4 regions of the Noviherbaspirillum agri genome follow, and region 1 is predicted to be linked to each of the others. Evidence: predicted binding sites of a transcription regulator. Region 1 holds the regulator's gene; each other region holds the start of a gene.
The links. Region 1 encodes sigma-54, which starts transcription at its own class of promoters, with help from an activator protein. Its sites were predicted from a motif close to TGGCANGNAANCTGCTTT; they were not measured.

Region 1 (7,804 bases):
TCAAACCGCTCGGAACTGCGGTGATCATGCCTGCACCGCAAGATGCACTACTCGCCACACTGAAGGCCTGCGTCGCGAAATGAACTTCGAAGCCCACCTCGCACCATATGCCGCCAGTTCTGCGGCATCGCGAGGGCGGCGCTTTCCTGAGGCGGCCCCTGCATCACGTACCGAGTTCCAGCGTGACCGGGACCGGATCATCCACTCGACCGCATTTCGCCGGCTCGAATACAAGACCCAGGTTTTCCTCAACCACGAGGGCGACCTCTTCCGGACTCGCCTGACCCACAGTATCGAAGTCGCACAGATCGCACGTTCCATCGCGCGTAACCTGCGCCTGAACGAAGACCTGGTTGAAGCGATCTCCCTTGCCCACGATCTCGGACACACACCGTTCGGACATGCTGGCCAGGAGGCGCTGAACGGGTGCATGAAGAATTATGGCGGCTTCGAACACAATCTTCAGAGCTTGCGAGTCGTAGACGAACTTGAGGAGCACTACGGTGCGTTTAACGGACTGAACCTCATGTTCGAAACACGCGAAGGCGTCCTCAAGCATTGTTCTGCGGCGAATGCAACCAGGCTGGGCGACATCGGTCAGCGTTTTATCGACAATAAGCAACCCACGCTGGAGGCGCAACTCACGAATCTGGCCGATGAGATCGCCTATAACAACCATGACATCGATGATGGTCTTCGGTCTGGGCTCCTTACAACTACCCAGTTGGGCGAAGTCGATTTCTGGGCGCGTCATCGTAGCGAGGTCGAGTCTGTCTACCCGGGAATCAACGGTCGGCGTGCTGTACATGAAACGATTCGTCGCATGATCAACGCATTGATTGTCGATCTCATCCAGACCTCACAAGCACGCATCCAGGAAGTTCAGCTAAAGCACGTCGACGATGTGCGCAATGCGCCACCGCTCATCGCTTTCTCGGACGAGATGCGCAAGGAAGCCGTGCTGCTCCAGCGATTCTTGCGCCAGAACCTTTATCAGCACTACCAGGTAAATCGCATGACGAGCAAGGCACGGCGGATCGTCAGGGAGCTGTTCGATGCCTTCATGCAGGAGCCGAGCTTGCTGCCGCTCGATTATCAGGTACACGCAAGCGACGGTGGCCCCGAACGCGAGCGCACCCAATCCCGGAAAGTCGCCGACTATATTGCCGGCATGACGGATCGGTATGCAATGCGCGAGCATCGCCGCTTGTTCATGATCGGCGAGATCTAATCAATCTTCTTGCCGAACCAAAGGTATGCCAGGCATCACGACTGCTGCCCAGCGTGCACTCTGTTTTTATTCGAGGTGACGCAACGGGTGCGCGTGAGCCGGCCAGGCGGGAGCGAAGAATTGGCTGACCATCTCTGGCGTGACATCGTTCAACGACTGCGGATTCCACTTCGGGGCATTGTCCTTGTCGATCACCACCGCACGAATACCTTCCAGAACCTCGCCGTGCTCGAAGCTACGCCGGACCATCGTGCGCTCCAGGCGCAGGCAATCGGCGACGCTCATGCTGGCACCAAGACGCAACTGCGCCAGGGTTACGCACATCATCAACGGCGATCGCTTGTTCATCACAGATAACGTCTTTTGCGCGAACTGGCTCGCATCTCCAGCCAGCGACGCGCAGATCGCACGAACATCATCATGGGCGAAATGCCTGTCGATTGCGTCGCGTTCGGTAGCCAGCATGCTCCTGGCCGGATCGGCCTGCGACCGGAACGGTTCTGCAAACGCCTGCACGGCCTGGCGAATGTCGCCTGCGGTGTGGGTTACCAACAGTTCCAGCAGTGCGGGCAGTTTCTCCACGGGTACGAACACATCCGCCAGGCCGGCGTAAAGCGCATCCGCTGCACTGATCGTTTCGCCCGTTACGCCAAGATATGCGCCAATCTGGCCGGGTGCCCGGGAAAGGAAATAACCCCCGCCGACATCAGGGAACAACCCGATGTTTACTTCGGGCATGGCCATCTTGGTACGTTCCGTCACGACGCGCATGCGATTGCCTGTCCCGGCTTGTGCCACGCCCATTCCGCCGCCCATCACGATGCCATCCATGAAGGCGATATAGGGCTTAGGATAATAGTGGATCAGGTGGTTGAGCGCATATTCCTCGGTGAAAAAGTCCTCGAGAAGTGCGCTGCGGCCTTTCGGTGTGCTCGATCCGGCTTCGTAGAAGAATCGGATATCGCCGCCGGCGCAGAATGCCCTTTCGCTGGTGCTGTTGATCACAACCGCGTGAATGGTCTCGTCGGCACGCCAGGCGAGCAAGGCTTTCGTCATCGACCGGATCATGTCGAGTGAAAGCGAATTCAGAGCCTTGGGGCGGTCCAGGGTAATAAAGCCTGTTTTGTTCTTGACGGAGAGTTGGACGAGGTCAGTCATGTCGGAGCATTTTCATCAATGAAGGTCGGGCTATTTTATCGAGAATGGAAAAGGCAAGCAGTCGCTGCACTGACATTTTGCATTTGGTGCTTGTGCGCTTGTCGTCAGGCTCGCGACAACAAAAAGAAAAAGGGGCATCGAATCAAGCCTCTCGCTTAACCTGTTGAAAGCGGTTGATTGACCGGGCAAATAGCCCCGTAAGTTCAACGACTTACGGGGCTTTCTGTTTGTCGAACTCAATCACGCCAGAGGATGCTGAACCTAGCCCGGCTCCAATGGTGCTCAAAAGGGTCGACGCTGAACTCACAGCAGGCGCACGGCGTCTGTTGCGGATAAAGTTCAGCGAGCCCCGCTGATTTCCAAGGCACAGATTATCGTTTTGGCCGGTCGGAAGGTTCCTGCAGTTCGCTTATACCCCTGCATTCGCCGCAGCACCTTGGCGACCCCGACCAATGAAAAAAGGCCGCATCCTTGCGAATGCGGCCCTTCAATCAGCCTTTGGCTATCCCAAAACCTTCAACAGGTTAAGCGAGGGGCTTGGCATCGAATGCCCCTTTGCTTATCCGCCGATTGCCACTCGCGCGACTTGCTCAGGTCGCCGCAGGTTGCTCTACCATGCGCTTGATGCCTTCGTGCTGATGATCCTGGACCTTGGTCTTGTACTTGAGAACCTGGCGGTCCAGCTTGTCGACCAGCAGATCGATCGCAGCATAGAGGTCTTCGGCAAAGCTCTCCACATGAATCACATTTCCTCTCAAACGCAGGTTGACCTCGGCACGCTGTCGTTTCTCCTTCTCTGACGGTTTTTCAACACCCAAGATGACTGCAACATCAATGACATGATCGAAATGACGTCTGATTCGCTCCAGCTTCGTATTCACATACTCGCGAATAGAAGGGGTCAGTTCGAGATGATGTCCACTGATTATCAGATTCATACAGCGCTCCTATGGATAGTGTCGCTGGCGGTTCGCAACGTGCCCGATTGCATCTCCGCGTAGCAGGCTACGCCGGAACACAGCAACAAAGACAACACTACAACACGATAATTACAGGGATTTTCGCAGGTTGACTGGAGGGATCTTGAGAGCTTCGCGGTACTTCGCCACCGTGCGCCGCGCGACGACCATGCCTTGTTCTCCCAACATGTCTGCGATTTTGCTGTCAGAGAATGGATTCTTTGGGTCTTCTGCTCCTATCAATTGTTTGATCAGTGCGCGAATCGCGGTTGATGAAGCTTCTCCCCCCGCTTCGGTCGCCACATGGCTGCCGAAAAAGTACTTCAACTCGAACATGCCGTGAGGGGTGAGCATGTATTTCTGAGTTGTCACGCGAGAAATAGTGCTCTCGTGTAAGCCCAGTGTATCAGCAATTTCACGCAAGACAAGAGGGCGCATCGCCACTGCGCCATGCGAGAAAAAGTTGCGCTGTCGATCCACAATCGCCTGGGCCACACGCAGGATCGTGTCGAAACGCTGGCGCATGTTTTTGATGAGCCATTTCGCTTCTTGAAGCTGCGAAGTAAGCGATCCCTCACCTTTGTTTTGCTTCAGGATATTCGCGTACAAGGCATTCACACGCAGCCGGGGCATGACGTCATGGTTGAGCATCACCTGCCAACCGTTCTTCGTGCGCTTGACGATCACATCGGGAACGACATAGTCCGACGTGTCGGATGCGAACAAGGCACCTGGATGTGGATTGCACTGCTTGATCACATGCTGTGCCTCGCGCAGGTCTTCCTCATCGCAGTCGAGAACTTTCTTCAGCTTGTTGAAATCGCGCTGGGCAAACAAGGCAAGATGGTTCTCGACGATGTCCAGCGCGCGGCGCCGCGTCACCAGTGGCACCTTGGGGAAGCGCCTAATTTGGATTGCCAAGCATTCGGAGGCATTGCGCGCGCCCACACCAGCAGGCTCGAAGCTCTGCAACAATTTCAGTGCGACCGACAACTCCTCCGGCTCGACCTCCAGCTCTTCCGGCAAGCGTGCATGGATTTCTTCCAGCGACTCTTCGAGATAGCCATTGTCATTCAACGCATCTATGATCAGTTCCACCAACCCACGGTCACGTGGCTCGCGTACGGTTACCCGCATCTGCTCCAGCAGGTGTTCACGCAGCGTCGTTTCATGTGCTTCGAGCTGCGGACGGGCTTCATCATCTTCCGGTGCTTTCGATGTACGAGCCACATCGTCAAAGCTCCATTCATTTTCACTGGCGGATGTCCCTTCGGAGGCATCGTTGCCCGCAAAAGCAGCTTCTGTTTCGTCGGCGCCGGACGAGCCGTTGGCATCCGTCACTGGCACATCGCCGCTGCTCGTTGTTCCGGGGCTGATCGCGCCATCAGCAAGCAGGCGCACAGAATGATCAAGAGGATCATCGACCCGCTCGAGGAGCGGATTGTCGGACAGGATTTGTTCCAGCTCCTGATGCAGCTCCAGCGTCGACAGTTGCAGCAGGCGTATCGACTGCTGCAACTGGGGCGTCAGTGCCAGATGTTGCGAGATGCGAAGTTGGAGTGTCTGTTTCATGCCTGTTTGGTTCTTCCTTACATCCGGAAGTGCTCACCCAAATATACGCGCCGTACGGACTCGTTCGCAATGATGTCGTCCGGTCTGCCGCTGGCCAGGACCGAGCCCTGATTGATGATATAGGCGCGGTCGCAAATGCCAAGTGTTTCACGCACGTTGTGGTCGGTAATGAGCACTCCGATCCCGCGCTCCTTCAGAAAGCGTACGATACGTTGGATCTCGATGACAGCAATTGGGTCCACCCCGGCGAAAGGTTCATCCAGCAGTACGAACCGAGGGTTGGTTGCCAGCGCGCGTGCAATTTCCACGCGCCGCCGTTCTCCGCCTGATAGCGACAAGGCCTGGTTCTCGCGCAAACGCTCAATCTGCAGGTCGGCCAGCAAGTCGTTCAGGCGCTTGTCAATTTCGGCACGGTTTAGCGGCTTGCCGTTGACACGTTGCAGTTCCAGTACCGCCCGGATGTTTTCCTCGACGGTCAGCTTGCGGAATACCGATGCTTCCTGCGGCAAATAGGACAAGCCAAGCGTGGCACGCCGGTGAATCGGCAGGCGCGAGATCGCCGTCCCATCGAGATTGATTTCTCCTGCATCGGACGGTACCAAGCCGACAATCATGTAAAAGGACGTTGTCTTGCCGGCGCCATTGGGGCCCAGCAGGCCGACGACTTCGCCACTTTCCACCTGAAGCGATACATCATGCACCACCTGACGAGAGCCGTAACTCTTCTGCAAGCCGCTGACGGCCAGTGTGCTTGTCATGTCATTGATCCTTTGACTCGGTGCGCGGCTGGATCGTCGCCTTGATCCGACCGCCACCCGGCTTGCTTTCGCCGGTTGCCGTGTTGTTGACCGTGAAGAACTCGGCGCGGCTGTCATATGAAATGAATTCGCCTTCCACTTCATCGGTCGGCTTGCTGCCTTCGAGGCGACGAATCATCGCCTTGGAAAACAGTTTCACGATTTCCGTCTTGCCATCATATTCGATACGTTCTGCGTGTCCCTCAACCCATTGGTTAGGGCCGGCATCGCGTTTTTGGCGGAACGTCGCAAGTCCGCCGGCCGGTGCAAGGAGAGTGGCGAACTGATAGCCGGCCGGATCCTGCGTCACAATCATCTTGTGTGCTCGCATGGTTAATGTGCCTCGGGTAAGAACCACATTGCCGGTGAATGTATTGATCTGTTTTACGTCGTCGTAAGCCATCTGATCGGCCTCGACATTGGTTGGCTTGTCGGAGTCGGCTTTCTCAGCGTGTGCGTTGCCGGTGGCAACGGCCGTCAGCATCAACAGCAACAAGAAAAAACGTTTCATGAACAATCTCGAAAGTGATGCATCAAGTTATATCGGATTAACGCAACGGGGCTTGATACGTGCCATGAACATTGCTTGTCAAACGTAGTTCGCGCGTCGCGTTATTCACATACATGCCGGTGCCGGTCAGTTTTGATTGGCCTAGCGTGATTTCCGCAGGCTTATCCGTCTTGACAACATCGTCATCGGGCAATAAAAGCAGGTAATCCGATGCAACATGCATCGGCTCAACATCTGGAGCTGCCGGGCGATCGAGATGCACGTTGTCATACATATGCACCTCGCTGCTGTCGCTGTTGATCGTTGCACGATCCGAGCGCAGGGTTATCGGCGGATTCGCCTTGTTCAAATTGCTTACCACCGGCTGAACGATGTCGTAGGAGTCGTCTAGTGGATTGTGCGTCATCTTGTCGCCGGAAAAATGGTACTGAGCTTTTCCTTCCTGCGATATTTTGACGTAGCTGAATTTCTCGACGTAAAAATCCGGCTCGGTCCTCTCCACTGCCGGCAGCACATCTTCCGTCGCACGGCGCATGACCTCGTACAGCCAGAAACTGCCGAGCGCCAAGCCGATCATCAGTACCAATACAGCGGCAAGGCGAACCCGCCTTGCCGTGCGCGCATCGTTCATGCCAGATACGGCGCCAGAGCCGCCTCGTAATTACCTTGCGCCCGCATGATGAAATCGCACAATTCGCGGGCGGCGCCCCGTCCGCCGGCTGCCTGTGTCACGTAATGCACACGTGACCGGACTTCCGGATGGCCGTTGGGGACGCTCGCGGCAAAGCCGGTTCGCAGCAGGATCGGCAAGTCGATGACGTCGTCGCCGATGAATCCGCAGGCGCTGGCAGCGATGCCGGTTTGCGAAAGCAGCTGCTCGAATGCAACCAGCTTGTCATGCACGCCTTGCTGCACATGTCGAATGCCAAGGTCGGCGGCACGACGGGCGACAATCTCGGATTTGCGGGCGCTGATGATGGCGGTGGCCACGCCGGACTGCTGCAGAAGCTTGATGCCGTGCCCATCGAGGACATTGAAGGTCTTGATGGTTTCGCCGTCCGGGCCGTAATGCAGGCTGCCGTCGGTCAAAATGCCATCCACGTCGAAAATCATGAGCCGAATGCGCGCGGCCCGGGCGACAGCGTCCTCCTGCATCAGATCACCTTTGCGCGCGTGAGGTCGTGGATATGCAATGCGCCGACGAGCTTGCCCTCGGCGTCGGCGACCAGCAGTTGGTTGATGCGGAATTGTTCCATCAGCTCGACGGCCTCGACGGCCAGCTGGTCCGGGCCGATCGTACGCGGGTTCGCATGCATGACGTCGGCCATCTTCAGCTTGCCGAAGTCCTGCGCCGCTTCGATCAGACGACGCAAGTCGCCGTCGGTGAAGATGCCGAGAACGCGGTTTGCCTCGTCGACGATAGCCGTCATTGCCATGCCTTTGTTCGTGATTTCCAGCAAGGCCCTCGGCAACGGGGTATCCGCCGCAACTGACGGAATGGCATCGCCACTGCGCATGACATCTCGGACATGCGTCAGCAGGCGACGGCCGAGGGCGCCACCGGGGTGCGAGCGGG
Region 2 (7,804 bases), on a different contig from region 1:
CAGAATCACGCAATGTCCCGTCCGAACTGATCGCGCGCGAAGTTGCGCGGCGTCGTACCTTCGGCATCATTTCCCACCCGGACGCGGGTAAAACCACGTTGACCGAGAAACTGCTGCTGTTTTCGGGCGCGATCCAGCTTGCAGGCACCGTCAAGGCGCGCAAGAGCGGCCGCCATGCGACGTCGGACTGGATGGAAATTGAAAAGCAGCGCGGCATTTCGGTGGCCAGTTCGGTGATGCAGTTCGAGTACCGCGATCACGTCGTGAATCTGCTCGATACACCCGGCCACCAGGACTTTTCTGAAGACACCTATCGCGTGCTGACAGCTGTTGACTCGGCCCTGATGGTGATTGATGCGGCGAAGGGCGTCGAAGAGCAGACCATCAAGTTGCTCAACGTGTGCCGGATGCGCGACACGCCGATCCTGACGTTCATGAACAAGATGGACCGCGAAACGCGCGATCCGCTGGAGCTGCTGGACGAAGTGGAGTCGGTGCTGAAAATCCAGTGCGCACCGGTGACTTGGCCGATCGGCATGGGCAAGAACTTCCGCGGCGTGTATCACCTGCTGCGCGACGAAATCCTGTTGTTCAAGGCGGGCGAGGAGCGTGCCGATCAGGAATTTGAAGTCGTCAAGGGCATCGACAATCCGCGTCTGACGGAAATGTTCCCATTGGAAATGGAACAGCTGAAGATGGAGGTTGAGCTCGTGCATGGCGCGTCGCATCCGTTCGATCTGGAAGCTTTCCTGGCGGGGACGCAAACGCCGGTGTTCTTCGGCTCTGCGATCAACAACTTCGGCGTACGTGAAATCCTGAATGCCTTGCTGGAGTGGGCGCCTGCTCCGCGCTCGCGCGACGCTACCGTCCGCTCGGTGGAGCCGACCGAGACGCCGTTCTCCGGCTTTGTGTTCAAGATCCAGGCGAACATGGATCCGGCGCACCGTGACCGCATCGCGTTCCTGCGCGTGTGTTCTGGCCGTTTCGAGCGCGGCATGAAGATCAAGCATCTTCGGCTGAACCGCGAAATCAAGGTGTCGAGCGTCGTGACCTTCATGGCGTCCAGCCGCGAGCAGGTGGAAGAGGCCTACGCCGGCGACATTATCGGCCTGCCGAACCACGGAAACATGCAGATCGGCGATAGTTTTTCCGAAGGAGAAATGCTGCAGTTCACAGGCATTCCCTATTTTGCGCCCGACTTTTTCCGCTCGGTGCGGATTCGCAACCCGCTGAAGATCAAGCAATTGCACAAGGGGCTGCAGCAATTGGGCGAAGAGGGCGCGGTGCAGGTTTTCAAGCCGGTCAGCGGCGGAGACCTGATTCTTGGCGCGGTGGGCGTGCTGCAGTTCGAAGTGGTGGCAAGCCGTCTGATGAACGAGTATGGCGTCGACGCTGTATTCGAGGGGACGAGCATCAGCAGTGCACGCTGGATCTCCAGTGAGGACAAGAAGGCGCTGGCCGATTTCGAAAAGTCGTCTGCAGGCGCAAACATCGCCTATGACGCCGCCGGCAACATGGCCTATCTTGCGACATCCGGTGTGAACCTGAAACTGACGCAGGAGCGCTGGCCGCAGCTGACCTTCCACGCGACTCGCGAGCATGCAGTAAAACTGAGCTGAGATGGCGATTGCCCCGTTTGCGGGCATCGCTTCCTTGCTGTCTTACTGTCGCGTCAAATCAAGCCTCGTCGGTGACTTCACTTTCCTCAACAGGGAAGTGAAGCTCATGCGACTTAATTTAGTGAACGTTCCTTACTGTTCGCAAATGTCGTCAAGTGATGCTTAATGTGTCGGCAACTGGAGTGCTTTTGCTCCAGACTTGATATGTCTCAAAGGGCAGTAGAGGCGTCCGCCTATACTCTCCCAACACTTTTTCAACCCTCTTCTTCCGCTCTGTTTCCTGCTCGTGCTCAGGAGATCGGAGCATCCCTGATTATCTATTGCTATTCCGCAGTAACAGGTTCAAGGAACAACGATGCTGACCGCAACATATTCTCTCGTCGCTATTGCGGCTGAGCAGGACAATACGCGCAGCCGGCTCGACCGGCTGCAACAGTACATTCATACCGCTTGGAAAAGCCTGCAAAGCATTGACTTCGGCTTTATCGAAAATGCACTGAACAAGCTGATGCAATTTGACAAGTTTTGCCGCAACCGAAAGATTGAGGTGTGCCTGATCCCGGCGCTACGCCGTGCAAGCCGGGAGGCTGAGGTGCTTGTGGAGGAGCTGGATGCGTTGAGCAGCGCTGCAAGTAATATTCTGCGCTCCATTGGTGAACAGTTGACGGCGGCATTTTTCGCCGGGCAGATCCGATTCTCGGAAATTTGTCAGGCAATGGACTTGTATTGCCGCAAACTCGCCTTGCGTCTTGACAGAGAGGATAAGGAGTTACTGCCGATGGCGCGCAGCCATTTTTCGACCGAGGAGTGGTTTTCCATTGCCGCGCAGCTCCTTTCCGATGAAACTACAGCACTCGGTCGAAGGCGGAAGCGTCGCCCGCTGCATCGTACAGCGGGCGTGCTCGGCAACCGCGTGATGAACGTCCGCTCATAATCAGGTTTGCCAGAAGAATGACGCCGCATCAGTCTGCGGCGCTGCGTTAGTGCGCGCCTTCCTTGTTGTGCTCTGTGCCGATCTCCAGGGTCTTGCTTAAAGCACAGTTTCTTGGCATGGTGTGGCCATGGTTTTTCTCGGGTCACGCATGCCAAAAATCTTTCATTTCACACGCTTTTCCTTGCGTGACTTCCTCATTGCGGCGGGCCCCGCAGCGATCGCTGTCATTGCCACTTGCCTGCTCGCATATTGGCTGATTGATCCCTTTCCGCCGTCCGAAGTGGTACTGGCAACCGGACAGGACAACAGTGCCTATGAGGTATTCGGGAAGGAATATGCTGAAAAGCTTGGCCGCTTTGGCATCACGGCACAGCTGAGCCCTTCGTTGGGATCCCAGGAAAACCTGCAACGCCTGAAAGAGGGCGGTGTCGATCTGGCGTTCGTGCAAAGCGGGTCGACCGACGAGCAAGATGCGGAGCGCGCGGGACTGATATCACTCGGCAGCCTGTTCACCGAGCCGGTCTGGCTGTTCCTGCGCGAAAAGAAGAGCGTCGCGCAGCTGACGCAATTGCGTGGCCTGAAAATCAACGTTGGTCCCGAAGGCACAGGAGTGCCGGGATTGTTCAGGAAACTGCTGGCAGCCAACGGCGTAGAGCCTGACCAGCTTGTGCTTGGCAGCCTCGAAAATACTCCGGCGACGGTGGAGTTACTGGAGGGCCGGATCGACGGGCTGGTGTTCAGTTCCGCCCCGGATGCGCCCTTGATCCAGATGCTGCTGCAAACGCCGGGGATCAGGTTGTTCGACTTTCCCCAGGCCGAGGCCTACACGCGTCGTTTTCCGTTCCTGTCGCATGTCGTGCTTCCGCGCGGGATCGTTGATCTGGGCCGGAACATTCCGTCCAAGGAGCACCACCTGATTGCGCCGACGGCGACGCTCGTCGCACGTGAAGGTGTGCATCCTGCACTGGTCAACCTGTTCGTGCAGGCTGCGGCGGAAGTTCACGGCCGGACCGGCTGGTTCCAGAAAAAGGGGGAATTCCCGACAGCCAGCTATACGGAAATCCCGGTTTCACCGGCAGCGGCACGGTTTTATACCAGTGGTCCGCCGCTGTTGCAGCGGTATCTGCCATTCTGGCTCGCCAATTTTTTTGAGCGGATGTGGGTGGTGATTGTCGCACTGGGCGCATTGATCCTGCCGCTGTCACGGATTATTCCGCCACTTTATGTGTGGAGGGTCCGCTCCCGGGTATTCCGTTGGTACGGACAACTGCGCGCGGTTGAACAGGCGATTGAGGACGTGTCAGAGGAGCATCGGGCGAATGTCTATCCTGCCCAACTGAAGCGGCTGAACGATATCGAGGAGCGGGTAAACCGCATCTCCATACCGCTATCGTTTGCGGATGAACTCTACGGCCTGCGCAGCCACATCAATTTTGTGCGGCGTCGTGTGCTCGGATTGATGAAAGCCGGATAGTTTCAAGCCCCTATCCATGGCAGGTTGGCCTTGCACCATCCGCCAACCGTCTTCCGGTGGCCATGCGCATCCTTGTCGCCTTCGAAACCCTCCAGGATGTCGAAGCAGTGCGAGTAGCCATGCTCGGTCGCCAGCTTCGCGGCATGCCGCGAGCGAACGCCGGAGCGGCACAGGAACAGGATGATGTCTTCCTTGCCGACCACCTGGCTAAGCTGGGAGATGAAATCGGGATTGGGGACGCCGCCAGGGTAGAGGCTCCACTGTATGGCGACGTGCTGGGCTTCAGGGATGACAACCCGACCCACCCAGTCACGCTCGGCATTGGTTCGGACGTCCACCAGTCTGACCTTCAGGTCTTGCTGAAGCAGCGTGTAGGCTTCGGCCGGTGTGATTGCCCCGGCATACGGCAAGTCGCTTTCCCGTCCGCGTTGACGAGCTTGCATGAGAATGTCGATGTTCATGATAGTGCCGACCCTGAGGTTGAGGTTTTCGATAGTTTAACTTTTGTCTTCCTTTTCCTGTGGAACGATGTTTGCACCGGCTTTGTGCGGTGAGCGGGTCGAATCGAGCATCTTGCACAGAAATGGTGCTTTCTTTTGTCGATGCACTCTTTTGGTGATTGGGCGCCGAGATGTCGTCTTCAGCAAAATATTTCAAAAGCACATTAATTACGTGATTTCCGCCGCTATCAGACGCAGACACGAAACTTGTCATTACTCAAGTTGATGGCACGAATTCTGCTATCAATGGTTGCAAGTTCTGGCCTACTTCGAGGTATGGACGCCTTGGGCGATACCGGGTAGGCTCAACTGTTCAAAATTTTCGTATCACTTTGCTCATACTAGGAGATTCGCATGGCAATGACGGCCGCAGACGTCTTGAAGATGGCGAAAGACAACGAAGTCAAATTCGTTGATTTTCGTTTTGCTGACACCCGAGGCAAGGAACAGCATGTGACCGTGCCGGTTTCGCAGTTCGGCATGGACAAGTTCGAGTCCGGCCATGCGTTTGACGGCTCCTCGATCGCCGGCTGGAAGGGCATCGAAGCCTCCGACATGTTGCTGATGCCGGACCCGAATACCGCCAACATCGACCCGTTCATGGAAGAGACCACGCTGTTCATGCAGTGTGACGTCATCGAACCGGCCGACGGCAAGGGCTATGACCGCGACCCGCGCTCCATCGCCAAGCGCGCCGAAGCCTACCTGAAGTCCTCCGGCCTGGGCGACACCGCCTACTTCGGCCCGGAACCCGAATTCTTCATCTTTGACAGCGTGCGCTGGAAGATCGACATGTCCGGCTGCTTCGTGAAGATCAACTCAGATGAAGCCTCCTGGACCACCGGCAAGGACCTCGAAGGCGGCAACACCGGTCATCGTCCGAGCGTCAAGGGCGGCTATTTCCCGGTTCCTCCGGTCGACAGCTTCCATGACATGCGTTCGGAAATGTCCCTGATCCTCGAAGCAATGGGCATCCCGGTCGAAGTGCATCACCACGAAGTCGCCGGCGCCGGCCAGAACGAGCTCGGCACCAAGTTCTCCACGCTGGTCGAGCGCGCTGACTGGACCCAGAACATGAAATATGTGATCTGGAACGTCGCACACACCTACGGCAAGACCGTCACCTTCATGCCGAAGCCCATCGTCGGCGACAATGGCTCGGGCATGCACGTTCACCAGTCCATCTGGAAGGACGGCAAGAACCTGTTCGCAGGCGACGGCTACGCAGGCCTGTCCGACTTCGCGCTGTACTACATCGGCGGCATCATCAAGCACGCTCGCGCGCTGAACGCGATCACCAACCCGGGTACGAACTCGTACAAGCGCCTGGTGCCTGGCTACGAAGCGCCGGTGAAGCTGGCTTACTCCGCCAAGAACCGTTCCGCATCGATCCGTATTCCGCACGTTGCGAACCCGAAGGGCCGCCGCGTCGAGGCACGCTTCCCGGATCCGCTGATGAACCCGTACCTCGGTTTCGCGGCGCTGATGATGGCCGGCCTGGACGGCGTGCAGAACAAGATCCACCCGGGCGAAGCAGCGACCAAGGACCTGTACCACCTACCGCCGGAAGAGGACAAGCTGATCCCGACCGTGTGCCACTCGCTCGAGCAGGCACTGGAATACCTCGACAAGGATCGCGAGTTCCTGACCCGTGGCGGTGTGTTCAGCGACACCATGATCGACGCATACATCGAGCTGAAGATGCAGGAAGTCCAGCGCTTCCGCATGACGACCCATCCGGTCGAGTTCGACATGTACTACTCGCTGTAATCAACGGTCGTATTAGTAGTTAGCCGACGGGCAAAACAGCGGGGAAGCTTCGGCTTCCCCGCTTTTCTTTGTACGGGATTCATACCGGGAACTGTTGTCATGACAACGCATTCTGACGGCAAGGTTTGTAAAGCCCTGTTTCTTATCCTAAACTAGTAAGCAGTCAAACTGTTTCTGCAAAGAAAGATTATGAAACAACAATTTTTTGGACTGTTGCTGCTAGCGACACTAGGCGGCTATGCACAGGCGCAGAGCGAAGTCTTTTTATGTGTCGATGACAGCGGCAAGAAGGAATACAAGAACACCGGCACGACCAAGGGATGCAAGCGGGTTGAGCTCCCCGGTATCACGACGATTCCGGCTCCGGCAATGCAGAAGCGCGTCGTCGCACAGACCGCGTCGGCCAAGCCGGCTGCAAGCACTCCGGCCGACTTCCCGAAGGTTGACAGCGACACGCAAAAGGCGCGCGACAATGACCGTCGGCAGATCCTCATGGACGAGGTAAAGAATGAGGAGCAGAAGCTCGCGAACCTGAAGCAGGAGTTCAACAACGGCGAGCCGGAGCGGCGCGGCGACGAGCGGAACTATGCCAAATACCAGGAGCGGGTCGCAACGCTGAAGGAAGACATCTCCCGCACCGAGAAAAACGTCGAGGCATTGCGTCGCGAACTTGGTAACATCAAGTAAGGCATAACGCTTGCACAAGACGGGCCGCGTGATGCGGCCCTTATTTTTTGCGGCTTCCTTTTTTATGACGTCTAAAACTGCCAAGATTCCACTGGACGGACTCGACCTGCTCGCCTCGGCCGTCATCATCCTGAATGCCGACGGACGTGTGGCTTATGCAAACGCCGCCGCCGAGAACCTGCTGGAAAGCTCGTTCAAGACACTGGCCAACCAGAAGCTCAATGAGCTGTTCGTCGACGTGGAGAAGCTCGATGGCGTCATCCGGCAGGCGATGGAGCAGCAGTTTGCCGACAAGCGTCTCGACCTGACGCTCGAACGTGTCGGGCGCGAGCCGCTGCAAGTGCATGTGATCGTCACCGCGCTGGACCGGCGCGACATGCCTGTGCTGATTGAACTGCGCGAGAACGTGCAGCAACTCAAGCTGGACCGCGAAGAGCGGCTGCTTGACCAGAGCCAGGCCAACAAGGAGCTGATCCGCAATCTTGCACACGAGATCAAGAATCCGCTCGGCGGCATCCGCGGTGCGGCGCAACTGCTTGAGTTGGAGTTGCCCGAGCGGCAGCTAAAAGAGCTGCGCGAATATACGCAGGTCATCATCAAGGAGGCGGACCGGCTGCAAACGCTGGTCGACCGCCTGCTGGCGCCGCACCGCCACCCGCACATTGTCGGCGACGTCAATATCCATGAGGTGTGCGAGCGAGTGCGCAGCCTGATCATGGCCGAGTTCCCGAACGGGCTCACCATCAAGCGTGACTATGACCTGTCGGTGCCGGAGTTCCGCGGCGACAAGGAGCAGCTCATCCAGGCCGTCCTGAACATC
Region 3 (7,804 bases), on a different contig from region 1:
ACGCGTGCTGCTTCCGGCAAATCCTGCAGGCGGAAGAACACGCCTTTGCTGGTGCCGCCGCGCATGTAGGTGGCGGGGATTTTGATTTGGGGTACGTGGGGCATATGTTGTCCTGAGATTTCAGTTTCGCTGAACTGTCCCATCCCCCTGCCAGGGGGATGGTTAGGGTGAGGGTAGTGAGGTTGGATCACCTTATTCGGATGCACGACCTTCCTACCCCCATCCCAGCCTTCCCCCTGGAAGGGGGAAGGTGCCTTACAAGGTTGCGGATTACACCGCCTTCACATCCGAAGCAGTCGTTCGCGTAGGGCGGAAAAGCGAAGCGCCTTCCGCCGCACAACAAGCTCTTACGCTGCCTTCACTGACGACGCCAGGAAGTCCTGCGCAAAGCGCTGCAACACACCGCCCGCTTCGTAGACAGACACTTCTTCTGCCGTGTCGAGACGGCAGGTCACCGGCACTTCCACGCGCTCGCCGTTCTTGCGAGTGATCGCAAGAGTGAGGTCCGCACGCGGCTTGAGAGCGCCGATCACATCATAGGTTTCGGTGCCGTCAATGCCCAGCGTCAGGCGCGTCGTGCCTGGCTTGAACTCCAGCGGCAGCACGCCCATACCGATCAGGTTGGTACGGTGGATGCGCTCGAAGCCTTCGGCCGCGATGGCTTCCACACCAGCAAGGCGCACGCCCTTGGCCGCCCAGTCACGCGACGAACCCTGGCCGTAGTCGGCACCGGCGATGATAATCAGCGGCTGCTTGCGGTTCATGTAGGTTTCAATGGCTTCCCACATGCGCATGACCTTGCCCTCCGGTTCGACGCGGGCCAGTGATCCAGCCTTCACCTTGCCGTCCGCATCGCGCACCATCTCGTTCTTCAGCGTCGGATTCGCGAACGTTGCACGCTGTGCGGTCAAGTGATCGCCACGGTGGGTCGCGTAGGAGTTGAAGTCTTCCTCCGGCAGGCCCATCTTCGCGAGGTATTCACCAGCAGCCGAATCCAGCAGGATCGCATTCGACGGCGACAGGTGGTCGGTCGTGATGTTGTCCGGCAGGACTGCCAGCGGACGCATGCCTTTCAGCGTGCGCTCACCTGCCAGCGCGCCTTCCCAGTATGGAGGACGGCGGATGTAGGTGGACATCGGGCGCCAGTTGTACAGCGGGCTGACGGACGTTGCAGCCGACTTGCGCTGGTCGAACATCGGGATGTAAACCTTGTTGAACTGCTCCGGCTTCACGGCGGCCTTGACGATGGCGTCGATCTCTTCGTCCGACGGCCACAGGTCCTTCAGCGTGATCGGATTGCCGTTCTTGTCGGTACCGAAGGCATCGCGCTCGATGTCGAAACGCACCGTACCGGCGAGGGCATAGGCGACAACCAGCGGCGGCGATGCGAGGAAGGCCTGCTTCGCGTACGGATGGATGCGGCCGTCGAAGTTGCGGTTGCCCGACAGCACAGCAGTCGCGTACAGATCGCGGTCGATGATCTCCTGCTGGATCTTCGGATCGAGCGCACCGGACATGCCGTTGCAGGTGGTGCAAGCGAAGGCGACGATACCGAAGCCGAGCTTTTCCAGGTCCTCCGTCAGCCCGGCTTCATCCAGGTACAGCTCGACCGCCTTCGATCCCGGAGCGAGCGAGGTCTTCACCCATGGCTTGCGGGTCAGGCCGAGGCGATTCGCATTGCGTGCCAGCAGTGCAGCGGCAATCACGTTGCGCGGGTTGGAGGTATTGGTGCAGCTGGTGATCGCAGCGATGATGACAGCACCATCCGGCATCTGGCCCGGAACTTCCTGCCACTTGCCTGCGATGCCCTTGGCAGCGAGATCGGTCGTTGCTACGCGTGCGTGCGGGTTCGACGGGCCAGCCATGTTGCGAACAACAGAAGACAGGTCGAACTTGAGCACGCGCTCGTACTGCGCATTCTTCAGGCTGTCCGACCACAGGCCGGCTTCCTTCGCATAGGTCTCAACCAGTTTCACTTGCTCCGGCGAGCGGCCGGTGAGTGTCAGGTAATCGAGCGTCTGCTGGTCGATGGAGAACATCGCCGCAGTCGCGCCGTATTCCGGTGCCATGTTGGAAATCGTTGCACGGTCGCCCAGCGTCAGCGACGAAGCGCCTTCGCCATAGAACTCAAGGTAGGAACCAACCACCTTCGATTTGCGCAGGAACTCGGTGAGTGCCAGCACGATGTCGGTCGCAGTGATGCCGGGCTGGCGCTTGCCAGTCAATTCCACGCCGACGATTTCCGGCAGGCGCATCCAGGACGCGCGGCCAAGCATGACGTTCTCTGCTTCGAGGCCGCCGACGCCAACGGCGATGACGCCGAGCGCATCAACGTGCGGCGTGTGGCTGTCGGTGCCGACGCAGGTATCCGGGAAGGCGACGCCGTCGATCGCATGGATCACCGGCGACATTTTTTCCAGGTTGATCTGGTGCATGATGCCGTTACCGGCCGGGATCACGTCCACGTTCTTGAAGGCTTCCTTCGTCCATTCAATGAAGTGGAAACGGTCTTCGTTGCGCCGATCCTCGATCTCACGGTTCTTGCGGAAGGCATCCGGATCGAAGCCGCCGCACTCCACTGCCAGCGAGTGGTCGACGATCAGCTGCACCGGAACAACGGGGTTAACTTTTGCCGGATCGCCGCCCTGGTCGGCAATCGCGTCACGCAGGCCGGCGAGGTCCACCAGCGCAGTCTGGCCGAGGATGTCGTGGCACACCACACGTGCGGGGAACCACGGGAAATCGCGCTCGCGCTTGACCTCAATGATCTGCTTCAGGCATTCGGTGAGGATCGCGGGTTCGCAGCGGCGCACCAGGTTCTCGGCATGCACGCGGGAGGTATAGGGCAGCTTTTCCCAGGCGCCCGGCTGGATCGCCTCGACCGCAGCGCGCGCATCGAAGTGATCCAGATTTGTACCCGGGAGGGGTTTGCGGTAGGCGTTGTTCATGGCTCGTCAAAAAAAAGAGAGATTTGCGTAGGGTGCGCCATGCGCACCGCTTTTCCGCTCGGCGGGCAAGGTGCGCGGAGCGTACCCTAACTGCTATAGCTTTGAGCATCGAGCAGAATGCGTAGCGAGCGGCCCAAGGGCCGGCCGAGAAGCGCAACCGTACGTGATGTACGGTGAGCATCGCAGGCCGGTCCTTGGGTTGCGCAGTAGCATTATGTCGACGGTCTTACTTGCGCTTGTTGATTGGCACGAATTTGAGATCTTCCGGACCAACGTAGTTGGCGCTCGGGCGGATGATCTTGTTGTCGATGCGCTGCTCGATGATGTGCGCGGACCAGCCGGAAGTACGTGCGATCACGAACAGCGGCGTAAACATCGCGGTCGGCACGCCCATCATGTGGTATGAGACCGCGGAGAACCAGTCGAGGTTCGGGAACATCTTCTTGATTTCCCACATGACCGATTCCAGGCGCTCGGCGATGTCGAACATCTTCATCGAGCCGGCTTCCTTCGACAGCTTGCGTGCGACTTCCTTGATCACCTTGTTGCGCGGGTCGGACACGGTGTACACCGGATGGCCGAAGCCGATCACGACTTCCTTGTTCTCGACACGACGGCGGATGTCGGCTTCCGCTTCGTCCGGATTGTCGTAACGCTTCTGGATCTCGAACGCGACTTCATTCGCGCCGCCATGCTTCGGACCGCGCAGCGCGCCGATGGCGCCGGTGATTGCGGAATACATGTCGGAGCCCGTGCCGGCGATGACGCGGCCGGTGAAGGTCGATGCATTGAACTCGTGCTCTGCGTACAGGATCAGCGAAGTGTGCATCGCCTTTTCCCACATTGCGGACGGCTTCTCGCCATGCAGCAGGTGCAGGAAGTGGCCGCCGATGGAATCATCATCGGTTTCGACTTCGATGCGCTTGCCGTTGTGGCTGTAGTGGTACCAGTACAGCAACATGGAGCCGAGCGATGCCATCAGGCGGTCGGCGATATCGCGTGCGCCCGGGGTGTTGTGGTCGTCCTTCTCCGGCAGCACGCAGCCCAGTGCGGACACGCCGGTGCGCATCACGTCCATCGGGTGCGATGCTGCAGGCAGCCATTCCAGCGCAGCCTTCACATTCGCCGGCAAGCCGCGCAGTGCTTTCAGCTTGGCCTTGTAAGCGCGCAGTTCGGCAGCGTTCGGCAGCTTGCCGTGCACCAGCAGATGGGCGATTTCTTCGAATTCGCAGGCGTCGGCGACATCGAGGATGTCGTAACCGCGATAGTGGAGGTCGTTGCCGGTACGGCCGACCGTGCACAGCGCGGTATTGCCGGCGGTCACGCCGGACAGGGCAACGGATTTCTTGGGTTTGAAGCCTGCAGCTTGTTGGTCACTCATCAGAATCTCCCGAAAAAATTACTTGGCTTTTTGTTGCGCGAACAGGGCGTCGAGTTTCTGTTCGAAGTCATGGTAGTTGATGCGCTCGTACAGCTCCATGCGGGTCTGCATGGTGTCGACCACATTCTTTTGCGTGCCGTCACGGCGGATGGCGTTGTAGACGTTCTCGGCTGCCTTGTTCATTGCCCGGAAGGCAGACAGCGGATACAGCACGAGGCCGACGTCAACGCTCTTCAGTTCCTCGACGGTGTACAGCGGTGTCGCGCCAAACTCGGTAATGTTGGCCAACACCGGCACCTTCACCGCGTTAGCGAAGGTTTTGTACATGTCGAGCTGGGTAATCGCTTCAGGGAAAATCATGTCGGCACCGGCTTCGACGCAGGCCTGTGCGCGGTCGAGTGCCGCTTCCAGCCCTTCGACGGCGAGCGCATCGGTGCGCGCCATGATCACGAAATTCTCATCGGTACGTGCATCGACGGCGGCCTTGATACGGTCAACCATCTCTTGCTTGCTGACGATTTCCTTGTTCGGACGGTGGCCGCAGCGCTTCGCGCCAACCTGGTCTTCGATATGGATCGCGGCTGCGCCAAACTTGATCATCGACTTGACGGTACGTGCCACGTTGAACGCGGAAGAGCCGAAGCCGGTATCAACGTCCACCAGCAACGGCAGGTCGCACACGTCGGTGATGCGGCGCACGTCGGTCAGCACGTCGTCGAGGTTGGAGATGCCGAGGTCGGGCAAGCCGAGCGAGCCGGCAGCCACGCCGCCACCGGACAGGTAAATCGCGCGGTAGCCGGCACGCTTGGCCAGCAACGCGTGGTTGGCGTTGATGGCGCCGACCACTTGCAACGGGGATTCTTCTTTGACGGCCTTGCGGAAGGCGGCACCTGCGGAATAGAGACTCATGTCTTCACCTTGTGGGTTGATGTTTCAACTGTATTAACTCTGCTGACTGTTTCAACGGAATGCGTTTGCCGGTTTATTGCAATCCCTGTGCCACTCGGAAAATGCCTTGCAACAAAGACATCTGCCGAGATGAATGTTCTTGTTTTTCATCGACTTAGCGGGCCGCAGACTCATTCAAGCTTACTCCCAAAATGTTTCATTTGGCGTTACACTTGAAACGCTGAAACGGATTCTGAAACATGCGCCATCCTTCCCATCCTGCAACGGAGAACGTCGACAAGCCGGTTATCTGGACGGTCTCGATCTCCCGTCTCTCCGACCTCTTCCGGGACATCACGCCGGAATACGACGATCGCGCGACCATCGAGCCGATCAATCTCGGTTTTGAAGACGCCGTCCGCCATATCCGCGAACGCCTCGCCAACGAACGCTGCGATGCCGTCATCGCTGCCGGCTCTAACGCGGCCTACCTGAAGAGCCGTCTCTCACTACCTGTCGTTATCGCCAAGGCCAGCGGCTTCGATGTGATGCAGGCGCTCGCCCGCGCACGCAAGATCACGCCCGCGATTGGCCTCGTCACCTATCAGTCGCCGATGCCGGAACTTGCCGAATTCCAGGCCACCTTCGGCCTGAAAATCACGCAACGCACTTACATCACCGAGGAAGATGCACGGGCACAGATCAACGAACTGAAGGCAAGCGGCATCAAGGCAGTCGTCGGCACTGGCCTCGTCACCGATCTGGCGGAAGAAGCCGGTCTGGCCGGCGTGTTTCTGTATTCCGCCGCATCGATCCGGCAGGCTTTCGAAGATGCACTGGAGATCGCCCGCTTCACGCAACTCGAATCGGGGCGTGTACTGCCCGTCGCGGAAACGCTGCGCGCGAAACATGGCTTGAATGACTTGCGCGGCGACTCACCGGCGATGCAGTCAGTGCGCCACTCGATAGAACTCTATGCAAAGTCTCCGGCCACCGTACTGATCCAGGGCGAAACCGGCACGGGCAAGGAATTGGCGGCACAGGCGATCCATCGCGAAAGCCAGCGTGCACGGCAGCCGTTTGTCGCCGTCAATTGCGGCGCCGTCGCGGAATCCTTGCTGGAATCTGAACTGTTCGGCTACGAGGAAGGGGCATTCACCGGCGCCCGTCGTGGCGGACGTCCCGGCCTGTTTGAAGCGGCCGACCGCGGCACTTTGTTTCTCGATGAGATCGGCGAAATGCCGCTACAACTGCAGACGCGACTGCTGCGTGTCCTGGAGGAGCGTGAGGTGGTGCGCGTCGGCGGCACGCGTCCGGTTCCGGTCAATGTGCGCATTGTGAGCGCAACCCACTGCGACCTCGAACAACGCGTGCGCGAAGGGCGCTTCCGCGCCGATCTTTTCTATCGCCTCGGTGTGCTGCGCCTGAAATTGCCGCCGCTGCGCGAGCGTCCAGAGGATCTGGTGCCACTGGCGGAATGGGGACTGAAGAATGCGCTCGCCTCGCTCGGCGTCCGTCCGCATGCCAACCTGCATGCGGAAGTGCTCGCCTGTGCCTCGCTGCTGAGCAGCTACGATTGGCCCGGCAATGTGCGCGAACTGCGCAACCTGATGGAGCGCCTCGCCCTGTTCCTCGCGTCGGAACCGCTGCAGGCCCTCTCCCCGAGCTTCGTGATGGCGCTGGCGCCCGAACTGACCGGCACGCCACATCAGGTCGAAGCGCCAAAGTCCTTACCCGTGCCAGCGGCAGAATCGATCGAGCAGGTGCTTGCGCGTTTCAATGGCAATCGCGAGGCGGTCGCAAAACACCTCGGCATCAGCCGCACGACCCTATGGCGAAAGCTCAATCGCCTGCAGGCAGGACAAGGCAAGAACACTGATTGAAGTACATGTTCAGATGAGCGGATCCGCCAAACCTTCCTGCTGAAACGCTCGCTGAATCGCCGGGCGCTCGAGCAGGCTGCGCAGATAAGGCCCCAAATGAGGACGGTTCCGCGCCGGATGGTGCATCATGCGCGTCCAGCGCGACAGCATTAACAGGTAGGGATCGACAGCGCTATACCGATTACCCAGCAGGAAGGGGCCACCGCTGTCGGCCACAGCCTTGTCGAGCAGGTCCAGCATGCCTCCAACGCTCTCCTCGGCGTGCGCCTTCACCTGTGCAATCGCTGTCGCCTCATCGGCGAGCCGCTCCGGATAAAAATATGTGAGCAGCTCCGCCTGCAAGGTGTTGGTCAGGTAGACCAGCCATTTGTAGAATTCCGCGCGCTCGGCAGTGCCAACGGCGGGAGCCAGCCCCGCTTCCGGATGGCGGTCCACCAGGTGCAGGCAGATCGCCGCCGTTTCGAAGAGTACAAGATCGCGATCGATCAATACCGGAATACGCCCGGTGGGATTGAGCTTCAGGTAATCGGCCTGCTTGTGCGCATTCTGCTCCCGGTCGACCAATACCAGTTCGTAAGGCACGCCAAGCTCTTCCAGCAGCATGTGTGGCGCAAGGTTGGCATTGCCGGGGTAGTAGTAGAGTGTGTACATCGATTCGCCTATGATTGTTTTTTTGAGGCTGCCATTATGCAAAATTCTTCCCG
Region 4 (7,804 bases), on a different contig from region 1:
TGATCGAATCGAACGAAGCCTTCGCCGCGCAGTCGCTCGGCGTGTGCCGCGGCCTCGACCTCGACCCGGCGCGCACCAATCCGAACGGCGGCGCGATTGCCCTCGGCCACCCGCTGGGTGCCAGCGGCGCGATCATCACGATCAAGTGCCTGTACGAGCTGATCCGCACCGGCAAGCGCTACGGCCTGATCACGATGTGCATCGGCGGCGGCCAAGGTATTGCGGCGGTGATCGAGCGCGTGTAATCGGACTGATGTAGCGAAAGAACCGGCGCAGCCCTGCGCCGGGATGAGAAGCACAGAGCCACCGGCTGAACGGCCCCTCAAGAGTTGGTCTTCAACTTTTTGAGGGGCCGTTTATATTTCGCTGTGCGTGAACGGCACGCTCCGTGTCTTGACCATGTTATGCGGCGCGCGACGCAGGTTCATTCGCCATAACGATCTTCTTCAGCTCCGGCACGCAGGAACCACAATTGGTGCCGCATTTCAGTTCCTGCTGCAGCGCGCTGAGCAATACATCCGGCCTTGCTACGTTGCCACTGCCATATCTGGCCAGCACTTCATTGATTTCCGTCTCAGCAACGTTGAGGCAGTTGCAGACGATCCTCCCCCGCGTTCTGAATCCCTGCGGTGCCTTTGCCGATGGCGTCAGCAGCAAGCGCCCCAATGCGGCGACCGGCTGCCCGCCTTCGAGATAATCCTTGAGCCAATGCTCCGTAGAAATGTCGCCGGACAGCGACACGGCAGCAAGCTTGCCGTCACGGACGAGAATATGGCGGGCATTGCCGCGCCGTGCGTCGTCGTAGCGCAGTACGTCCGCACCGGCAATGCCGAAACGGGTTTCGATCTCCCTGACCAGTTCAGCCGAAGCCGGATAGTCGTCGGCCGCGCGGAACAGCACACCAACCTTGTCGCGGCCGAACAGCGTGCAAGACGCGTAGGCAAACTGCCGCATGAACGGGCGCAGCGACGATTGCAATTCCAGCGCCTGATCCTGCTGCATCCAGCCGAATGCCACGAAGCGCGACGGCAGCTCCGTCTTCAGGATCTTGACCGCCGCATGCTTGAGCTCCGGTTGCTTGGAGCTGGGACAGAAGGCCGGCAAGGTCAGCGCGTTCACGCCATAGGTGCCCTCGCCGTGATGGCCGCGACCTGACACGTATTCCTCGCCCCAGTGCATGCCGATGAAGGCCTGGCCGGAGCGCATGTCGTCGCTGGCCAGTGCAGGCAGGATCTGCGAGCCGCGCCGGCTGGTAACGTGTACCAGGTCGCCATTGCGGATCATGCGGCGGTCCATATCGATCTGCGCCAGCACGACGGCGGGTTCCGATGCATGGGCGAACAGCTGCGCCACGGTGCCGGTGCGGCTCATGCCGTGCCATTGGTCACGCAAGCGGCCCGTGGTCAGGCGGAACGGAAAGCGTGCATCGACCGGCTCCGCCACCGACTTGTACACGGTGTTGACGAACTTCGCGCGGCCGTTCGCGGTGGGGAAAATGCCGTCGTCATACAAACGCTTCTTGCCGCTGCCTGCACCCTCCGGGAAGGGCCATTGCTGGGGCCCCTGGTCTTCCAGGATGCGGTAGGACAGCCCGGTGATATCGAGGTCGCGGCCACGGGTCGACTCACGATGCTCGTTCCAGATTTCCTCAGTGGTGGTGTAGGGGAAGATGGTCCGTCCACGCCCCATGCGCGCTTCCAGCCGCCGCGCAAATTCGATGACGATCTCCCAGTCGTGCCGCGCTTCACCCGGCTTCGGCAGCACCGGCTTGAAGCGCGTGATGCGGCGCTCGGAGTTGGTCACCGTGCCTTCTTTCTCGCCCCAGCTGGTGGCCGGCAGCAGCACGTCCGCATACGGCACGGTGGCGGTGGTCTTGTACGCTTCCTGCACGATGACCAGCTCGGCGTTTTTCAGCGCCTCGCGCACCATGCGTTGCTCGGGCAGCGATTGTGCGGGGTTGGTGCAGGCGATCCAGACGATCTTGATGTCGCCGGCGCGGATCGCATCGAACATCTCCACCGCTGTCTTGCCGGGCTGCGCCGGCACATCCTCCACGCCCCATAGCCGCGCCACTTCGGCGCGGTGCTCCGGATTGGCCATGTCGCGGTGTGCGGACAGCAGGTTGGCAAGACCGCCGACTTCGCGTCCGCCCATCGCGTTGGGCTGTCCGGTCAGCGAGAACGGGCCTGCGCCCGGCTTGCCGATCTGGTGCGTCGCGAGGTGCAGATTGATCAGCGCGGCATTCTTCGCAGTGCCGGAAGCGGACTGGTTGAGTCCCTGGCAATACAGCGACAGCGATGCATTCGATTCGCCGAACCAGCGTGCCGCCCTGACGAGGTCTTCCTCGCTGATGCCGCAGGTGTCGGCAACGTACTTCGGCGTGTAGTCGCGTACGGTGCGCTTGAGGTCGGCGAAGCCTTCGGTGTGCGCGTCGATGAACGCCGTGTCGACCAGGTCTTCCCAAAGGCAGATGTGCAGCATGCCGTTGAAGAGCGCAACATCGGTGCCGGGCAGGATGGGCAGGAACAAATCGGCGTCGCGTGCGGTATCGGTACGGCGCGGGTCGGCGACGATGAGCTTGAGGTCCGGGTTCTTGCGGCGCGCCTCTTCTATACGGCGATAGAGGATGGGATGCGCATAGGCGGTGTTGGAGCCGACGATGAAGATCACCTCGGCGTGCTCGATATCCTCGTAACAGGCCGGCGGCGCGTCCGCACCCAGCGTCTGCTTGTAACCGGCAACGGCACTCGACATGCAGAGGCGCGAATTGGTGTCGATGTTGTTGGTGCCGACCAGTCCCTTGGCCAGCTTGTTGAAAACGTAATAGTCCTCGGTCAGTAACTGGCCGGAGATGTAGAAGGCCACGCTGTCGGGCCCGTGCTCGCGGATCGTGGCGGCGAACTTGTCGACCATAAAATCCAGCGTGGCATCCCATGTCGCACGTTCGCGTTCAGCGCCACGCGTCGTCCGCAATTCCGGATAAAGCGCGCGTGCCTGCTGTTGCAGTACCGGGTTGGCGGTCAGGTGCAGCGTGCTGCCCTTGGTGCAGAGGCGGCCGAAGTTGGCAGGATGGTCGGGATCACCGCGCACGCCGATGATCTTTTCACCGTCGCTCTGCACGATGACGCCGCAACCGACCCCGCAGTAGCAGCAGGTCGCCCTGGATTCGCGCAAAACAGTCATGCAGCCTTGGCCTCGATTGCGAGCGTGTTCAGCTCCTCCACATCGAGGAACACCAGGCCGTCTTCCACCTTCACGCTGAACTTCTGCGTGCAGCCCTCGTCCGGTGCGGTTGCACATCCGGAATCAAGCTCGATGTTCCAGTTATGCAACGGGCAGGCAACGCGCTCGCCGAAGACAATCCCCTGTGACAGCGGGCCGCCCTTGTGCGGGCAGCGATCGAGCAGCGCGAACACCTTGTCCTCGCTGTTGCGGAATACGGCGACGTCGCCGCAGGCATTGGCAGCGCGCTTAACGACGCGTGCGCCGAGTGCCGGGATATCGTGGACCTTGCAGATTTCTTTCCATTGTCGAGACATTGCATTTCCCTATCTTGTGTTTGGCCGATGTAGCAAATACGTTGGATACACCTAACTGTCCTATGGCTGGCTTGCATCAAAGTGGCACAGTAGAGTTCCCTCCCCCATGCAGGGGGAGGGCTAGGGTGGGGGTAGTGAGGTCGAATCATCGCTGACGATATCGCAACCACACTACCCCCATCCCAACCTTCCCCCTGCAAGGGGGAAGGAGCCCAATCAAGCAGCCGCATGTAGGGTGCGCTCTGCGCACCGGTTCTTGTGCTGGCAGTGGCGGTGCGCGAAGCGCACCCTACCTGCCTGCACCTATTACGCCGTAATCGGCTCGAACTGGCGCGTATCGACCAAGGCCTTTTCCTTCTCGTGCCACGGGTCCGGCTCGCCATCGAGCGCAAACAGCAGGCGCTCATACAGCGCCTTGCGGTTTTCTGCGTCGTCCAGCACTTTCTTCTTCACATAGTCGAGGCCGACGCGCGCAATGTAGTGCACCGTGCGCTCCAGGTACCAGCCTTCTTCCCTGTACAGCTGCAGGAATGCGCCCGAGTACTCGAGCACTTCTTCATGCGTTTTCACCTTGGTGAAGAAATGCGCGACTTCGGTCTTGATGCCACCGTTGCCGCCGACATAGATTTCCCAACCGGAATCCACACCAATCACGCCGACATCCTTGATGCCGGATTCGGCGCAGTTGCGCGGGCAGCCGGACACGGCAATCTTCACCTTGTGCGGCGCGTACATGCGCCACAGGCCGCGCTCCAGCTCCTGCCCCATGCGGGTCGAATCCTGCGTGCCGAAACGGCACCATTCGGAACCGACGCAGGTCTTCACCGTACGCAACGCCTTCGCATACGCATGGCCGCAGGGCATGTCGAGATCAGCCCACACACCGGGCAGGTCTTCCTTTTTCACGCCGAGCAGGTCGATGCGCTGGCCGCCGGTCACCTTCACCGTCGGGATCTTGTACTTGTCGACGACGTCGGCAATGCGGCGCAGCTCGGACGCGTTGGTCTCGCCGCCCCACATGCGCGGTATCACCGAGTAGGTGCCGTCCTTCTGGATGTTGGCATGTGCTCGCTCGTTGATGAAACGCGATTGCGGATCGTCCTTCGCTTCATGCGGCCAGGTGGAAAGCAGGTAATAGTTGATCGCCGGCCGGCAGGATGAGCAGCCGTTGGGCGTGCGCCATTCCATGAACTGCATCGTGTCGGCGATCGTCAGCAGCTTGTTGACCTTGATCGCGTCACGCACTTCCTGGTGCGTGCGGTCGGTGCAGCCGCACATTGGCTTGACCTTTGCAGACGATGAATAGTCGCCGCCGACGGTGGCGGAAATGATCTGCTCCACCAGCCCTGTGCAGGAGCCACAGGATGCCGATGCCTTGGTGTGCTTGCGCACATCCTCCAGCGTGAACAGGCCCTTCTCCTTGATCGCCTTGACGATAGTGCCCTTGCACACGCCATTGCAGCCGCAGACCTCGGCGTTGTCCGCCATCGAAGCCGCCTTGTTGACACCCGCATGGCCCGCATCACCCGGCCGCCCAGTGTTCGACTCGCCAAACATCAGCGTGTCGCGGATATCGCCGATGTCGCGCGCCTCGCGCAGCAGGTTGAAATACCAGCTGCCGTCCACCGTATCGCCGTACAGGCAGGCGCCGACCAGCTTGTCGCCCTTGATTACCAGTTTCTTGTACACGCCGCCGATCGGGTCAGACAGCACGATTTCCTCCGTGCCCTCGCCGCCCATGAATTCGCCGGCGGAAAACAGGTCGATGCCGGTAACCTTCAGCTTGGTCGACGTGACCGATCCCTGGTAGCGGCCGATGCCGAAGTTGGCGAGATGGTTCGCACAGACGCGCGCCATTTCAAACAAGGGAGCGACAAGTCCATAGGCGGTACCGCGATGGTTCACGCATTCGCCGACGGCATAGATGCGCGGGTCGTAGGTCTGCATCGTGTCGTTGACCACGATGCCACGGTTGCAATACAGGCCAGCCGATTCGGCGAGTGTGGTGTTGGGACGGATGCCGACGGCCATCACGACGAGCTCTGCGGGTACTTCGAGACCATCCGTGAATCGGATTGCCTTCACATGTCCTTCCTCGTCACCGACGATTTCCTTGGTGTTCTTGTCGAGCAGGAATTTCAGGCCGCGGTCTTCCAGCGACTTCTGCAGCATCTTGCCCGCAGTCGGATCGAGCTGGCGCTCCATCAGCCAGGTCGGCAGGTGCACGACAGTCACGTCCATGCCGCGCAGCTTGAGGCCGTTGGCCGCTTCCAGTCCGAGCAGGCCACCGCCGATGACGATGGCATGCTTGTGCTTGCCGGCCGCCTCGATCATCGCATTGGTGTCCTGGATGTCGCGGTAGGAGATCACGCCCTTCAGGTCCTTGCCGGGCACCGGCAGCATGAAAGGATTGGAGCCGGTCGCCAGCAGCAGGCGGTCGTACTCTGCAACCGTGCCGTCCTCGGCAATCACCTGGCGCTTGATGCGGTCGATCCTGACGATCTTCTTGCCGAGATGAAGGGTGATGTTGTTTTGCGCATACCAGTCGACATCATTGAGCATGATGTCCTTGATAGTTTGCTCGCCGGCCAGCACCGGCGACAACAGGATGCGGTTGTAGTTTGCGTACGGCTCTGCGCCGAACACCGTGATGTCATAGATATCCGGTGCAATCTTGAGCAACTCCTCCAGGGTGCGCACACCCGCCATGCCGTTACCGACCATGACCAACTTCAGCTTCTTCATTAAAGCTCCTTCTTTGCCGGGCCTCGCCATTGAAGCCGCTTGATAAACGTTTCCGAAAACGTATTAGCAAGACAGGTGCCAGCGATACGTTCCGCAAGAACGCACCGCGATGAAGACGTTGTCGCACCGTAGAGGTGCGAACGCACAGCGCAATGCATGCCCCGCACAACATCGAAGCAGTCCCGCACTTATACGGGCGCACCAGCAACGTACAGTTTCCGAATGCTCGCCTCGTTAATGTGCATGCAGGTACAAACAGCGTGCATCTAACGTGCACGCCCCACATATCCATGGTGCATGGACCGCAAATATGCGGCGTGGGGGCGAATGGCATGGCGCTTGCAATGCGCAGCCGGGACACCACTCTCGTGCAAAGGAGAATCATGAAATCATCGTCATTCTGGAAGGCGGGCCACACGCCGACATTGCTTGCTTCATTCTTTTACTTCGACCTGAGCTTCATGGTCTGGGTGCTGCTCGGGCCGCTTGCGATCCAGATCTCCACGGATCTCGCCCTTACGCCCGCACAGAAGGGGCTGATGGTGGCAACGCCATTACTCGCCGGTGCACTGCTGCGCATCGTGATGGGCGTACTGGTCGATCACCTGAAGCCGAAGAAGGCCGGCGCCATCGGCCAGGTGATCGTGATCGCCGCATTGGGATGGGCCTGGCTCGGGAAGCTGGATTCCTATGAGGACATGCTTGTGCTTGGTGTGCTGCTCGGCGTGGCCGGTGCCGCATTCGCGGTGGCGCTGCCGCTCGCATCGCGCTGGTATCCGCCGGAGCACCAGGGCACGGCGCTGGGCATTGCGGGCGCCGGCAACTCCGGCACGGCGTTCGCAGCACTGTTTGCGCCGTCGCTCGCCGTCGCGTTCGGCTGGCAGAACGTATTCGGCTGGTGCCTGATACCGCTCGCCGTCGCATTCATCGTGTACATGGTCTTTGCAAAAGATTCGCCGAGTGCGCCACCGCCAAAGGCGATGATCGAATACCTGCATGTATTGAAAGACAAGGACGCGTGGTGGTTCATGTTCTTCTATAGCGTGACCTTCGGCGGTTTCTCCGGACTGGCCTCGTCGCTGGCGATCTACTTCAACAGCCAGTACGGGCTGTCGCCTGTCACCGCAGGCTATTTCACTGCAGCCTGCGTGTTTGCCGGCTCGCTGGTGCGCCCGCTCGGCGGCGTGATCGCGGACCGCATCGGCGGCATCCGCACCCTGTCCTTGATGTATCTGCTGGCGGGCACCTTCCTGTTCATCGCCAGCTTCGGCCTGCAATCGGCGGCGTTGGCGCTGACAGTATTCGTTGCCGCGATGCTGGCACTGGGCACCGGTAACGGTGCGGTCTTCCAGCTGGTGCCGCAGCGCTTCCGCAAGGAGATCGGCGTGATGACAGGCTTGGTCGGCATGGCCGGCGGTGTCGGCGGTTTTTATCTCGCGTCGAGCCTGGGTTATTCCAAGCAGGCAACCGGCAGCTACCAGCTTGGCCTGACGCTGTTCTCGGCGCTGGCGGTTGCCGCG

Region 2: glnA (type I glutamate--ammonia ligase) is a predicted target of sigma-54. The motif match lies at 4,754-4,771, and genes of this name have one in related genera.
Region 3: prpB (methylisocitrate lyase) is a predicted target of sigma-54. The motif match lies at 5,314-5,331, and genes of this name have one in related genera.
Region 4: nirB (nitrite reductase large subunit NirB) is a predicted target of sigma-54. The motif match lies at 6,348-6,365, and genes of this name have one in related genera.

What each region holds. Positions count from the first base shown of each region.
Region 1 is NZ_BAAGWA010000005.1:233,337-241,140, forward strand. Features, by position in the region: partial or broken gene aroKB (bifunctional shikimate kinase/3-dehydroquinate synthase AroKB) at 1-83, shown strand, start outside; gene ACYVIA_RS11710 (deoxyguanosinetriphosphate triphosphohydrolase) at 80-1,231, shown strand; gene ACYVIA_RS11715 (enoyl-CoA hydratase/isomerase family protein) at 1,298-2,389, opposite strand; gene hpf (ribosome hibernation-promoting factor, HPF/YfiA family) at 2,980-3,327, opposite strand; gene ACYVIA_RS11725 (RNA polymerase factor sigma-54) at 3,439-4,920, opposite strand; gene lptB (LPS export ABC transporter ATP-binding protein) at 4,938-5,678, opposite strand; gene lptA (lipopolysaccharide transport periplasmic protein LptA) at 5,680-6,228, opposite strand; gene lptC (LPS export ABC transporter periplasmic protein LptC) at 6,266-6,859, opposite strand; gene ACYVIA_RS11745 (KdsC family phosphatase) at 6,856-7,383, opposite strand; gene ACYVIA_RS11750 (KpsF/GutQ family sugar-phosphate isomerase) at 7,383-7,804, opposite strand, start outside.
Region 2 is NZ_BAAGWA010000004.1:194,512-202,315, forward strand. Features, by position in the region: gene ACYVIA_RS09125 (peptide chain release factor 3) at 1-1,619, shown strand, start outside; gene ACYVIA_RS09130 (hypothetical protein) at 1,975-2,553, shown strand; gene ACYVIA_RS09135 (TAXI family TRAP transporter solute-binding subunit) at 2,702-4,027, shown strand; gene ACYVIA_RS09140 (rhodanese-like domain-containing protein) at 4,030-4,488, opposite strand; gene glnA (type I glutamate--ammonia ligase) at 4,882-6,297, shown strand; gene ACYVIA_RS09150 (DUF4124 domain-containing protein) at 6,487-6,984, shown strand; gene glnL (nitrogen regulation protein NR(II)) at 7,049-7,804, shown strand, end outside.
Region 3 is NZ_BAAGWA010000004.1:205,988-213,791, reverse strand. Features, by position in the region: gene prpF (2-methylaconitate cis-trans isomerase PrpF) at 1-104, opposite strand, end outside; gene acnD (Fe/S-dependent 2-methylisocitrate dehydratase AcnD) at 348-2,948, opposite strand; gene prpC (bifunctional 2-methylcitrate synthase/citrate synthase) at 3,175-4,329, opposite strand; gene prpB (methylisocitrate lyase) at 4,348-5,238, opposite strand; gene prpR (propionate catabolism operon regulatory protein PrpR) at 5,478-7,100, shown strand; gene ACYVIA_RS09175 (glutathione S-transferase family protein) at 7,110-7,751, opposite strand; gene ACYVIA_RS09170 (DUF1289 domain-containing protein) at 7,788-7,804, shown strand, end outside.
Region 4 is NZ_BAAGWA010000007.1:37,290-45,093, forward strand. Features, by position in the region: gene ACYVIA_RS13660 (acetyl-CoA C-acyltransferase family protein) at 1-245, shown strand, start outside; gene ACYVIA_RS13665 (nitrate reductase) at 403-3,183, opposite strand; gene nirD (nitrite reductase small subunit NirD) at 3,180-3,539, opposite strand; gene nirB (nitrite reductase large subunit NirB) at 3,846-6,284, opposite strand; gene ACYVIA_RS13680 (nitrate/nitrite transporter) at 6,668-7,804, shown strand, end outside.